DNA from 3 places in the Dorea sp. 210702-DFI.3.17 genome. Region 1 is predicted to be linked to each of the others. Evidence: predicted binding sites of a transcription regulator. Region 1 holds the regulator's gene; each other region holds the start of a gene.

Region 1 (4,274 bases):
GAGAAGCGCTGCTTCCCATTCAGAAAGTCCCTGTGCGAGATACGATGCGATAATGCCTGCCAGCACATCCCCGGATCCGGCTTTTGCCATAGCCGCACAGCCGGATAGATTTACCGCTACCCGCTCTCTCGGCTTTGCAATGGTTGTTCTGGAATCCTTCAGTACACAGGTAACGTCATATTCTTTAACAAATGTACGAAGTGCTACAATACGATCTTTTTTTACTTCAGCAATCTTCAAACCGCTGATCCGTTCAAATTCTTTCATGTGCGGTGTAAAGATAAAATGTTCACAATCTGCACCACACAGATAATCCATATGTTCAGACAAAATATTAAGTCCGTCTGCATCTATGACACACGGTTTCTTTGTATATGCAATGGTTTCTTTTAAAATCTTCCTTGCAGTCTTCTTTGTTCCAAGTCCGGAACCTATAGCTACGACATCTGCCCAGTCGATCAAGCGATGTAGTTCATTGACATCATATTTTTCATAAGTTGTAATGATCGCTTCCGGGATCTGGCTCTGTAAGATCACGAGATTCTCTTTAGCAGTATAGATCTGCACCAGCCCGGTACCTGTCCTGTAAGCTGCAAGTGCGCCAAGATATGCAGCACCTGACATACCTTTGCTTCCGGTGATCATAAGAAGCTTTCCGTAAGTTCCTTTATTGGAGTCCGCATTTCGTTTCGGAAGAAGTGCTGCATAATCACTGCCCTCCAGTGTACAAACTGTTTCCTCATCTCTTTCCAGTGGAAGTGATACAATTCCGATATCCTCGGATACACAGATTCCTGCATAACTTCTTCCCGGATCAAGTACAAGACCAACTTTCGTCTCCTGAATTGTCACAGTATAGTCTGCACGCACTGCAGTTCCTAATACATTTCCTGTAGTTGCGCAAATTCCGGAAGGAATATCCACGGACATACGGACTGCATCAGACTGATTCACACACTCTATAATCTGTGCATATCTGCCTCCAACCTCCCGGCAAAGTCCAACTCCAAAAATTGCATCGATAATTAAAGTATACGGTTCACTTTCAAATGCTTCTTGCTCAAACCGCTCCTTAAACTGTGCTCCTGTATTTTTCAACTGTTCTATCTGATGGGCAGTCTCTGGTGTGCAGTGATCTCTGTTTCCGACCAGAACTGCTGTTACGTCACACCCTTCCCATGCAAACATTCTGGCAATCGCAAAGCCGTCCCCGCCATTATTTCCAGAACCACAGAGGACACATATTTTATTTAAATTAATTTTCCAGTCTTTAATGTGATCTACACATGCTCTGGCAGCCCGTTCCATAAGTTCCAGGGACGGGATTTTAAGTTCATTTATCGTAAATGAATCTGCCGTTTTCATCTGTTTAGCATCTGGCAAATATCTCATAGTTTTGATTCCTCCTGATAGAAAGAAACGTGCAAAGCCAGGATGCAATCTGAACAAACCTGTCTTTACACGTTATCTCCTTAATTATGTTCTTCCTTGTAGCGGCATATATTATATGACAGCCTCATCAGACTCTCGGATAAATGTACATTCTCAACAATCACACTTTCCGGAAGATTCAGATCTGTATGTGCAAAATTCCATATTCCGTGAACATTGTGATCTGCCAGAAATTTTGCGACTTTGATTGACTCATCCTTTGGAATCGTCAATGCTGCAATATCGATACTGTTCTCATCTACAAATTTCGGAAGCTCGTCCATCATCTGAATTGGAACACCACGAACTTCTTGCCCGTCAAGCTCCGGATTGATATCAAACAATCCTTTTAAGATAAATCCCCGCTTTTCAAATGATGCATAGTTCGCAAGTGCACGCCCCAAATTACCAGCACCAATAATAATAATATTATGATCCTGTTCCAATCCAAGAATTTTTCCGATTTCTGAGTACAGATATTTTACATTATAGCCATACCCCTGTTGCCCGAATCCGCCAAAATTATTAAGATCCTGACGAATCTGGGAAGCTGTTACTTTCATTCTTTTACTAAGCTCATTGGAAGAGATTCGTTCTACTCCCTGCTCGATCAGCTCCCCAAGGTATCTATAATATCTGGGTAATCTACGGATAACTGCCTGTGAAATTCCCCTGTTTTGCATGATCCGCACCTCCTTCCTTCAAAAATTTCTACTCATTATTATAGGCAATCGTTAGTATAATGTCAAACTTTTTAGTTGTTTTTTGTAGTATTTTCGTTATAATAGTATAAGATGATGCCAAAATTATGCGGTCGCAGCGCCGGACGCAGCCCTGCGGCATCTTTATTTCTCAAAATCACAGGATTTTATCAAGGAGGATAGGATGATACTTGCATGTCACAATATCAAAAAAGCCTTTGGAGAGGAAGTAATTGTCTCCGGCGGCTCCTTTCATATAGAAGACCACGAAAAAGCAGCTCTCGTAGGACCGAACGGTGCTGGAAAGACAACACTTCTTAAGATGATCGTTGGTGAGATTCAGGCGGACGGCGGCAATGTTGTTCTGACACGCGGCAAGACGATGGGATATCTGGCACAGCATCAGGATATGAATAATGACCATACGATCTATCAAGAGGTACGCACTGCAAAAGCCGATATTCTCGACATGGAGCGGCAGATTCGTGAGATTGAACAGGAAATGAAGCATTTAAGCGGAGAACGTCTGGAAGAACGTATGAATACATACCAGCGGCTCACAGCAGCATTCGAACGTGAAAATGGATACGCCTGCGAAAGTGAAATCACTGGTGTTTTAAAAGGACTGGGATTTACAGAAGAAGAATTCGCAAAACCGGTTGCAACTTTATCCGGAGGTCAGAAAACCCGTGTTTCTCTCGGAAAACTGCTCCTCACAAAGCCAGATATTCTGCTTTTGGACGAGCCAACCAACCATTTGGATTTAAATTCCATCTCATGGCTGGAAACTTATCTTCTGAATTATCCCGGTGCAGTACTGATTGTCTCTCATGACCGGTATTTCCTGAACCGGGTTGTAACAAAAGTCGTCGAGATTGAACTTGGCAAGCTTACCACTTTCATGGGCAATTATACAGATTACGCCCAAAAAAAAGAAATGCTCCGTGAAGCCAGAATGAAAGAGTATCTGAACCAGCAGCAGGAAATTAAGCATCAGGAAGCGGTCATTGAAAAGCTCCGCTCCTTCAACCGCGAAAAATCCATCAAGCGTGCAGAAAGCCGTGAAAAGATGCTGGATAAGATGACCCCGGTTGAAAAACCGATGGAACTACATACAGATATGCATTTAACACTGGAACCTTCCTGTGTCAGCGGTAATGATGTCTTAAGTGTCGAGCATTTAAGCAAAGCATTTCCACCACAGATTTTATTTGAAGATGTCAGCTTCGAAATCAAGCGTGGGGAACATGTCGCGATCATCGGAGATAATGGAACCGGAAAAACAACAATCCTTAAGATTTTAAATCAGGTACTCAAAGCTGATTCTGGAAGTTTCCGTCTCGGTTCTAATGTAAAGATTGGTTACTACGATCAGGAACACCACGTTCTACACATGGAAAAAACTATTTTCCAGGAGATTTCCGACGACTATCCTAATCTTAATAACACGCAGATCCGTAAAGTGCTGGCAGCATTTTTATTTACCGGAGATGATGTATTTAAACTTATTAGTGACTTAAGCGGTGGCGAACGTGGACGCGTGTCCCTTGCAAAGCTGATGCTTTCTGAAGCGAACTTCCTGATTCTCGATGAGCCGACCAACCATCTGGATATTACATCAAAAGAGATTCTGGAACATGCACTGAATAATTACACAGGAACGGTTCTTTATGTTTCACACGACCGTTACTTTATCAATCAGACTGCAACACGTATCATGGATCTTGTTAATCATACGTTTGTAAATTATATTGGAAATTATGATTATTATCTTGAGAAAAAAGAAGAACTGACAGCCGCATATTCCAATACGTCTCGCTTAGAAAATAATTCCTCTTCTGCAGCTGCTGACTTGGCCTCTGATTCAAAGTTAAGCTGGCAGGAACAAAAAGAAGCTCAGGCAAAAGAACGGAAACGCGCTAATGAATTCAAAAAGACAGAAGAACGGATCGGTGTTCTGGAAGATAGAAGTGCTGAAATTGATATTCTAATGTCGCAGGAGGAAGTTTATACGAATTCAGTAAAATGTCAGGAACTTGCAAAAGAACGTGCAGAAATTGACGCTGAACTTGAAACTTTATATGAAAAATGGGAAGAGCTGGCCGAATAAGCCAGCTCATTTTTTTACTCTTCAAAAACACG
Region 2 (4,274 bases), 310 kb from region 1:
ATGGAATTAGCGGACAAGGTAATCCAGTTCTGGAGGCAAATCCCGGAGGAGCACCATGCAATGTATTATCTATGCTGTCAAAGCTTGGGCATAAAGGAGCATTTATCGGAAAAATCGGTGATGATATGTTTGGCAATCAGTTGACTTATGCAATTAAAGAAGTAGGAATTGATACAACAGGACTGAAGCGTGATTCACAGGTACATACAACACTTGCATTTGTACATACATTGGAAGACGGGGACAGGGAGTTTTCATTTTACCGGAATCCGGGAGCGGACATGATGCTTTCGGAATCAGATATTGATGAGACACTGATTAAAGACAGCAAAATATTTCATTTTGGTTCATTATCTATGACAGACGAAGTGTGTCGGAAGGCAACGAGAAAAGCAATTGAGATTGCAGAAAAGTCTGGTGCAATCCTTTCGTATGATCCAAATTTAAGAGAGCCGCTTTGGAAATCAATGGACGAAGCGAAAGAACAGATTTTATATGGAATGCAGCATTGTAATGTTCTGAAAATATCGGATAATGAGATTCAGTGGCTGACCGGAATGGAAGACTATGATGCGGGGATTCTGCTTTTGATGGAAAAGTATCATATTCCATTGATTCTGTTATCTATGGGCAAGAATGGCAGCAGAGCTTATACAGACAAGTTCCGAGTGGAACGACCGGCATTTGTGACAGAAGATACCATAGAGACGACTGGGGCAGGAGATGCATTTTGCGGTTGTATCCTGCATTACATACTGGAACATGGATGGCGTGAATACAATGAAAAGGAACTTGGAGAGATGCTGGAGTTTGCCAATGCAGCAGCATCTATTGTAACAACAAGAAAAGGGGCGCTTCGGGTAATGCCCAAGTTAGAGGAGATTTCGCATGTGCAAAGAGGAGTGTAAGTCAGAAGAAATGAAATATCGCCTGGCGGAAGCTGTGAAAGTCTGCATGAAGACGACATCGGTGGAGAAGATTACGGTAAAGGAAATCGTAGATGCGTGCGGAACGACCAGACAAACATTTTACCGGCATTTTCAGGATAAATATGACCTGGTTAACTGGTATTTTGATAAGATTCTTCTGGAATCATTTGAACATATGGGAGAAGGCGAGACCATCTATGAAGGACTGGTGAAAAAATTCCAGTATATTCAGAAAGAGAAACTTTTCTTTAAAATGGCATTTAAATCTGATGATCAGAACTGTCTGAGAGACCATGATTTTGAACTGATCCTGGCATTTTATTCAGACCGGATCCAGGAAAAATCCGGAAAGCCATTGTCGGAAGATTTAAAATTCCTGCTAGAAATGTATTGCCAGGGTTCTATTTACATGACTGTACAGTGGGTATTTGGAAGAGTGAAACGTACGCCGGAGGAACTGGCAGCAGATCTCGTGAAAGCGATGCCAGAGGAACTGGCGGGAGTCTTTGAAGGGCTGGATCTTCTATAATCCATTCGCGTTACATTTTCACAATTTTGTAACTTTCATTTTGGGGGCAATATTGTTAAAATAAAAACATAAAAGCTGAATGAAAGCAAATCATGTCATGTAAGAAAAGGAGAGATTGAAATGGCAAACAGAATTATGCTGAATGAGACATCTTATCACGGAGCAGGAGCAATCAAGGAGATTGCAACAGAAGCAAAGACAAGAGCATTTAAGAAAGCATTTGTATGCTCTGATCCAGACCTTATTAAATTTGGGGTAACAAAAAAGGTAACAGATGTATTAGATGAGGCTGGACTCGTATATGAGATTTATTCTGACATCAAAGCCAATCCTACTATTCAGAATGTACAGAATGGAGTTGCAGCATTTAAGAAGGCTGAGGCTGATTACATTGTAGCAATCGGTGGAGGATCTTCCATGGATACAGCAAAAGCAATCGGTATCATTATTGCTAATCCGGAATTCGAGGATGTAAGAAGTCTGGAAGGTGTTGCGCCAACTAAGAAACCTTGTGTACCGATCATAGCAGTTCCGACAACAGCAGGTACAGCAGCAGAGGTTACAATCAACTATGTAATTACAGATGTAGAGAAGAAGAGAAAATTTGTCTGTGTTGACCCACATGATATGCCAGTCATCGCAGTTGTAGACCCGGATATGATGTCCTCTATGCCAAAAGGACTGACAGCTTCCACAGGTATGGATGCTCTTACACATGCAATCGAAGGATATACAACAAAGGCTGCATGGGAGATGACAGATATGTTCCATATCAAAGCAATCGAGATTATTTCCAAATCTTTAAGAGGAGCAGTTGCAAATGAGAAAGAGGGTCGTGAGGGAATGGCTCTTGGACAGTATATCGCAGGAATGGGATTCTCAAATGTAGGTCTTGGAATTGCTCATTCTATGGCTCATACACTTGGAGCTGTTTATGACACACCACATGGTGTTGCATGTGCTATGATGCTTCCAATCGTTATGGAGTATAATGCTGAATGCACAGGCGAGAAATACAAAGAGATCGCAAGAGCTATGGGTGTCAAAGGTGTTGATGATATGTCTGTAGAAGAATACAGAAAAGCAGCAGTAGACGCTGTTTCGCAGCTTTCTATCGACGTTGGAATCCCAACAAAACTGGAAGCGTTAAAAGAAGAGGATCTTGACTTCTTAGCTGAGTCTGCACACGCAGATGCATGCGCTCCGGGTAATCCGAAAGATGCAAGTGTTGAAGATCTGAAGAATCTGTTCAGAAAATTAATGTAATGATGCCAGGGCGGATTGTGGGAGTGCAAAGCACAGAGTAATCCGCATGCATCATGCATTATTACATAATCTAAGATAAGAGAACTCCTGACATTGATATCCAGTGCCAGGAGTTTTTAATATTTCGAAAAATTAAAATGAGAAGAAAACAGTATAAAACAGTATATAACAGTTGACAAACTGTTATATACTGTTTTATACTGTTTATAACGAAGGAGGAGTTTTATGGATATCATAGTAAACCATTCATCCATGCAGCCAATCTATGAACAGATTGGAGATCAGATAAAAGAAAAGATCATGCATGGTATATTAAAAGCAGATACCCCACTCCCGTCAGTTCGTACTTTAGCTAAAGAACTTAAGGTCAGTGCACTGACCGTGAAAAAAGCATATGATGCTCTGGAAGAAGAAGGATTTGTAATTACGATTCATGGAAAAGGAAGTTTCGTAGCATTTGCAGATCAGGGGCTGATGCTGGAGGAGAAGAAAAAAGAAGTGGAAGCTGATTTGGAGATGGCCATCCGAAAAGGCAAAAGCTGTGGAATGACGGATCAGGAATTACTGGAGTTGTTTCAGATTGTTTTGGAGGATTGATAAGTATGTTGAAATTTGAAGGTGTGAAAAAGCACTATAAAGATTTTGAACTGAATCTTACAATGGAAGTACCGGAAGGTTATGTTACCGGACTGATCGGAGCCAATGGTGCAGGAAAAAGTACAGCATTCAAAGCAGCATTAGGTCTGATCAGACCAGATGCAGGTGTTGTAAAGATGCTGGGAAAAAATGTAGAAGATTTTACAGTGCAGGATAAAGAGTGGATTGGAGTTGTTCTGGCTGATTCTGGTTTCAGTGGATATTTACGTGTGAAAGATATACTTCCGATGCTTGAAAGTATGTACCATAAGTTTCAGAAAGAAGATTTCCTGGAAATGTGCAAAAAATACCAGTTGCCATTAGACAAAAAGATCAAGGAGTTTTCAACGGGAATGAAACGTAAATTACAGATTGCAGCGGCAGTTTCACATGGCGCAGATGTGTTGCTTCTGGATGAACCGACCGCAGGACTGGACGTTATGGCAAGAGACGAGATGTTAGATATTTTACGAGAGTATATGGAAACACCAGGACGTTCTATTCTGATTAGTTCACACATTTCCACAGATCTGGAAGGAATCTGTGATGACATTTATATGATTGATGAAGGAAAGATTCTTTTGCATGAAGAGACCGACAAACTTTTGGATCAGTATGGACTTTTAAAGGTGAAGGCAGACCAGTACGAGGCGCTTGACAAGGCGTACATTTTGGCGCATAAGAAAGAAGAGTATGGTTATAGCTGCCTGACAAATGAACGGCAGTATTATCAGGAAAACTATCCAGATATCACCATTGAAAAAGGAAAAATTGATGATGTGATCATTATGATGAAAAGGGGGCAGCAAGAATGAAAGGATTGTTGATCAAAGATTACAAACTCATGTTGGGACAAAAATCCTTTTTGGGAATGGCAGCTCTTATGGCGGTATTATATCTCATTATTTACAAAG
Region 3 (4,274 bases), on a different contig from region 1:
AAATTCTTCCCGGCAGAGCCAGCAGGCGGACTGAAGATGATCAAAGCTATGGCAGCTCCATACACAGGACTGAAATTCATGCCTACAGGTGGAATCAATGCGACAAATGTAAAAGAATATCTTGCATATGACAAGATTCTTGCATGTGGCGGAAGCTGGATGGTAAAAGGAAGTCTTGTAGAGGCTGGAGAGTTCGACAAGATTGAGGCAATGACAAAAGAAGCTGTAGAGATTGTAAAAGAAGTAAGAGGCTAGTCTTATGAAGAAAAAAGCATTTGATCTGCTGACATTAGGAGAGATTCTGCTTCGTCTGTCCCCACCGGACAATGAGCGTATCGTACGTGGAGAGACATTTCAGAAGCAGGTTGGCGGCGCAGAACTTAACGTAGCTTCCGGCGTATCTCTTCTTGGCCTGAGATCCGGTATCATATCAAGAATTCCGGACAGTAGTATCGGGATGTTCGCAAAGAATAAGATCCGGTTCTGTGGAGTCAGTGATGATTATCTGGTATACGATACAGGAAAAGATGCAAGATTGGGCGTGTATTACTACGAGAACGGAGCATACCCGAGAAAACCGGGCGTGGTCTATGACAGACAGCATTCGTCCATGACCAGAATTGACATCGATGAATTTGATGACAGTATATATGAATCGACCAGATGCTTTCATACCTCCGGAATTACTCTGGCGCTCAGTGAAGAGTGTCGGAAGACCGGAGTAGAGATGATTAAGAGATTTAAAGAAAAAGGCGCACTCATTTCATTTGACGTGAATTTCCGCCTGAATCTCTGGTCAGGAGAAGAAGCAAGAAAATGTATTGAAGGAATTCTTCCTTATGTAGACATTTTCTTCTGCTCCGAAGACACTGCAAGACTGACATTTGGAAAAGAAGGCAATGTAAAAGAGATCATGGAAAGCTTTGCGGCTGAATATCCAATCTCCGTCATCGCATCCACCCAGCGTACTGTATTAAGTCCAAAGATACATAACTTTACTTCTGTAATTTACGACGCAAAAGCGAAGAAATTCTATGAAGAGAAACCATACGAGAATATCGAAGTTGTAGATCGTATCGGAAGCGGAGATGCTTATTGTTCCGGAGTGCTGTATGGACTTTTGAGAGAAGGCGGAGGGTGTGCAAGTGCTCTTCGCTATGGAAATGCCAGCAGTGCAGCCAAGAATACTATCCCAGGTGATATGCCGTCATTGGATCGTGAGGAGATAGAGAATATTATCCATGATCACGAGACAGTCGGATATCATAGTGAGATGAATCGGTAAAATTGAATATATAAACTGTAAGAGAATGTGCTAAATCAGGTACATTCTCTTTTTTTGGATATTATGTGTAAGTTGAATCATAATCTCCATGCTGCAGTTTCCTACTTAGCCTGAATGATTTTCTATAGTTGCTGCGTCGTCTATTCACAGCTCTTTCCGTTAACTCGCTTGCTTAAGGCAAGCTCGGCCAGAACTTCAAGAGCTGGACTATACTCGCAACTATAACGAAAATCAATCAATGCTAAGTAGAAAATCTGTAGCATGGAGATTGGACTCCCACTGAGACAAATTTGCTATTACTCATCACCTGAAGAGGTGGGAGTCTTCTCGACTGAGATAAATTAAATACTGATCTCCCGGCGTAAGCCGCCCTGCTTCCAAGCAGTTTATTATTTGGCATTTATTGGAAAACTACAGGATATGAAAAAAGCAGTTCACGGGACATAAGGCATGGAATAATTTTCGTGATAGATGCGAGCATAGCTTGAACTTTCGGAGCATTGTTTGAGCCTGTTCATCAGGCGAGTTTGCGTAGAAAGTTCAAAATAAGCGGCGCAGCATCTATAGGAAATTATTCCGTTTTATGTCCCGTGAACTGCTTTATATAATAATATTTCCAACAAATGACAAAAAATAAACAATGATGTTAAAAAAATATCATTTATATATTGACAAATAATTAACGATAATTTATACTACCAAATGTAAAGAATAAAAGACGTCTAATCAAGCAAACTATAATCCATACTTTTTATTTACAGGAGGGAATCCAGATGGCTAAGAAGAAAGATGTTGTACCGGTATTTGTTGACAATGTGGAAGCGTTGGAAGCGAAGATGCAGGCGATGCGCGAGGCGCAGAAAATCTTTGCCACCTATACACAGGAGCAGGTTGACAAGATTTTTTATGCGGCAGCAGTGGCAGCGAACAAAATGCGTATTCCACTTGCAAAGCAGGCAGTTGAGGAAACCGGACGCGGTATTGTTGAGGATAAAGTAATCAAAAATCACTATGCAGCAGAGTATATTTACAATGCATACAAAGACACAAAGACTTGTGGTGTGATTAAGGAAGATAAAGCATTCGGAATTAAGAAAATCGCAGAGCCGATCGGTCTTGTGGCAGCAGTTATTCCGACAACGAACCCGACTTCAACAGCAATCTTTAAGACATTGATCTGTCTGAAGACGAGAAATGCAATTATCATCAGTCCGCATCCGGCAGCAAAAGCTTCTACAATTGCAGCAGCAAAGGTTGTTCTGGACGCAGCAGTGAAAGCCGGAGCACCGGAAGGAATCATTGGCTGGATCGATGCACCGTCACTGGAACTGACCAATATGGTCATGAAAGAATCTGACATCATCCTTGCAACGGGTGGTCCGGGAATGGTAAAGGCAGCTTATTCTTCCGGAAAACCAGCACTTGGAGTTGGAGCCGGAAATACACCGGTTATTATTGATGACACAGCAGATATTAAACTTGCAGTTAACTCCATCATTCATTCCAAAACATTTGACAACGGTATGATCTGTGCATCTGAGCAGTCCGTAACGGTTCTGGACAGCATTTACGATGAAGTAAAGAAAGAATTTGCATACAGAGGCTGCTACTTCCTGAAAAAAGGAGAAGAGCTTGATAAGGTTCGTAAGACGATTATTATAAATGGAGCATTGAATAACAAGATTCCTGGAAAATCTGCATATGAGATTGCAAAACTTGCAGGTGTGGAAGTTCCGGAAAATACAAAGATTCTGATCGGTGAAGTAGAATCCGTAGACATTTCTGAAGAATTTGCACACGAAAAATTATCACCGGTACTTGGAATGTATCGTGCGAAGACATTTGACGAAGCCCTTGAAAAAGCAGAGCGCCTTGTAGCAGATGGAGGATATGGACACACAGCTTCTCTTTATGTACATCCTGCTGAGACAGAGAAAATTGCAAAACATGCTGAAGCTATGAAGACATGTCGAATCCTGATCAATACACCGTCTTCTCACGGAGGAATCGGAGATCTCTACAACTTTAAACTGGCACCGTCACTGACACTTGGCTGCGGTTCCTGGGGAGGAAACTCCGTATCTGAAAATGTAGGTGTAAAACACCTGATCAATATTAAAACAGTTGCAGAGAGGAGAGAAAATATGCTTTGGTTTCGGACTCCGGATAAGGTATACTTTAAGAAAGGCTGCATGCCGGTAGCGCTTGATGAACTTGGAAATGTACTGCACAAAAAGAAAGCATTTATCGTAACAGACAGCTTCTTATATAAGAATGGTTACGTAGCTCCAATCGAGCAGAAACTGGATGAGCTTGGAATCCAGCACACATGCTTCTTCGAGGTAGCACCGGATCCGACACTTCAGTGTGCTGAAAAAGGTGTGGATCAGATGCGTGCATTTGAGCCGGATACGATCATTGCTCTTGGCGGTGGATCTGCCATGGACGCAGCAAAGATTATGTGGGTAATGTATGAGCATCCGGAAGCTGACTTTGAGGATATGGCCATGGACTTCATGGATATCCGCAAGCGTGTATTCACTTTCCCGAAAATGGGCGAGAAAGCTTACTTTGTAGCAATCCCGACTTCTTCCGGAACAGGTTCCGAGGTGACACCATTTGCCATTATTACAGATGCCGAGACAGGCGTAAAATGGCCAATTGCAGATTATGAGCTTCTTCCGAACATGGCAATTGTAGATGTAGATAACATGATGACTCAGCCAAAAGGACTGACCAGTGCATCTGGTATCGATGTTATGACTCATGCAATTGAGGCATATGTATCTATTATGGCGACGGATTACACAGACGGACTTGCTCTCAAGGCAGCAAAAGCAGTATTTGAGTATCTGCCGAGAGCATACGACAATGGTGCAAATGATCCGGAGGCCAGAGAGAAGATGGCAAACGCATCCTGTATGGCAGGAATGGCATTTGCAAACGCATTTCTTGGACTGAACCACTCCATGGCACATAAACTTGGTGC

What was found. The regulator Rex, encoded in region 1, represses fermentation and respiration genes when NADH is low (regulators of the CRP and FNR family bind a similar motif). The targets are predictions, from matches to a motif close to ATTGTTAANTANTTAACAAT.
Region 2: the regulator Rex is predicted to act here: its motif matches at 1,510-1,529, upstream of fucO (lactaldehyde reductase).
Region 3: the regulator Rex is predicted to act here: its motif matches at 1,953-1,972, upstream of adhE (bifunctional acetaldehyde-CoA/alcohol dehydrogenase).

Annotation. Positions count from the first base shown of each region.
Region 1 is NZ_JAJCNB010000001.1:124,157-128,430, reverse strand. Features, by position in the region: gene LI149_RS00590 (NAD(P)H-hydrate dehydratase) at 1-1,392, opposite strand, end outside; gene LI149_RS00585 (redox-sensing transcriptional repressor Rex) at 1,473-2,114, opposite strand; gene LI149_RS00580 (ABC-F family ATP-binding cassette domain-containing protein) at 2,317-4,242, shown strand; gene LI149_RS00575 (NUDIX domain-containing protein) at 4,257-4,274, opposite strand, start outside.
Region 2 is NZ_JAJCNB010000001.1:434,346-438,619, reverse strand. Features, by position in the region: gene LI149_RS02170 (carbohydrate kinase) at 1-908, shown strand, start outside; gene LI149_RS02165 (TetR/AcrR family transcriptional regulator C-terminal domain-containing protein) at 889-1,458, shown strand; gene fucO (lactaldehyde reductase) at 1,579-2,724, shown strand; gene LI149_RS02155 (GntR family transcriptional regulator) at 2,950-3,321, shown strand; gene LI149_RS02150 (ABC transporter ATP-binding protein) at 3,327-4,175, shown strand; gene LI149_RS02145 (ABC-2 transporter permease) at 4,172-4,274, shown strand, end outside.
Region 3 is NZ_JAJCNB010000003.1:23,699-27,972, reverse strand. Features, by position in the region: gene LI149_RS03975 (bifunctional 4-hydroxy-2-oxoglutarate aldolase/2-dehydro-3-deoxy-phosphogluconate aldolase) at 1-255, shown strand, start outside; gene LI149_RS03970 (sugar kinase) at 260-1,285, shown strand; gene adhE (bifunctional acetaldehyde-CoA/alcohol dehydrogenase) at 2,059-4,274, shown strand, end outside.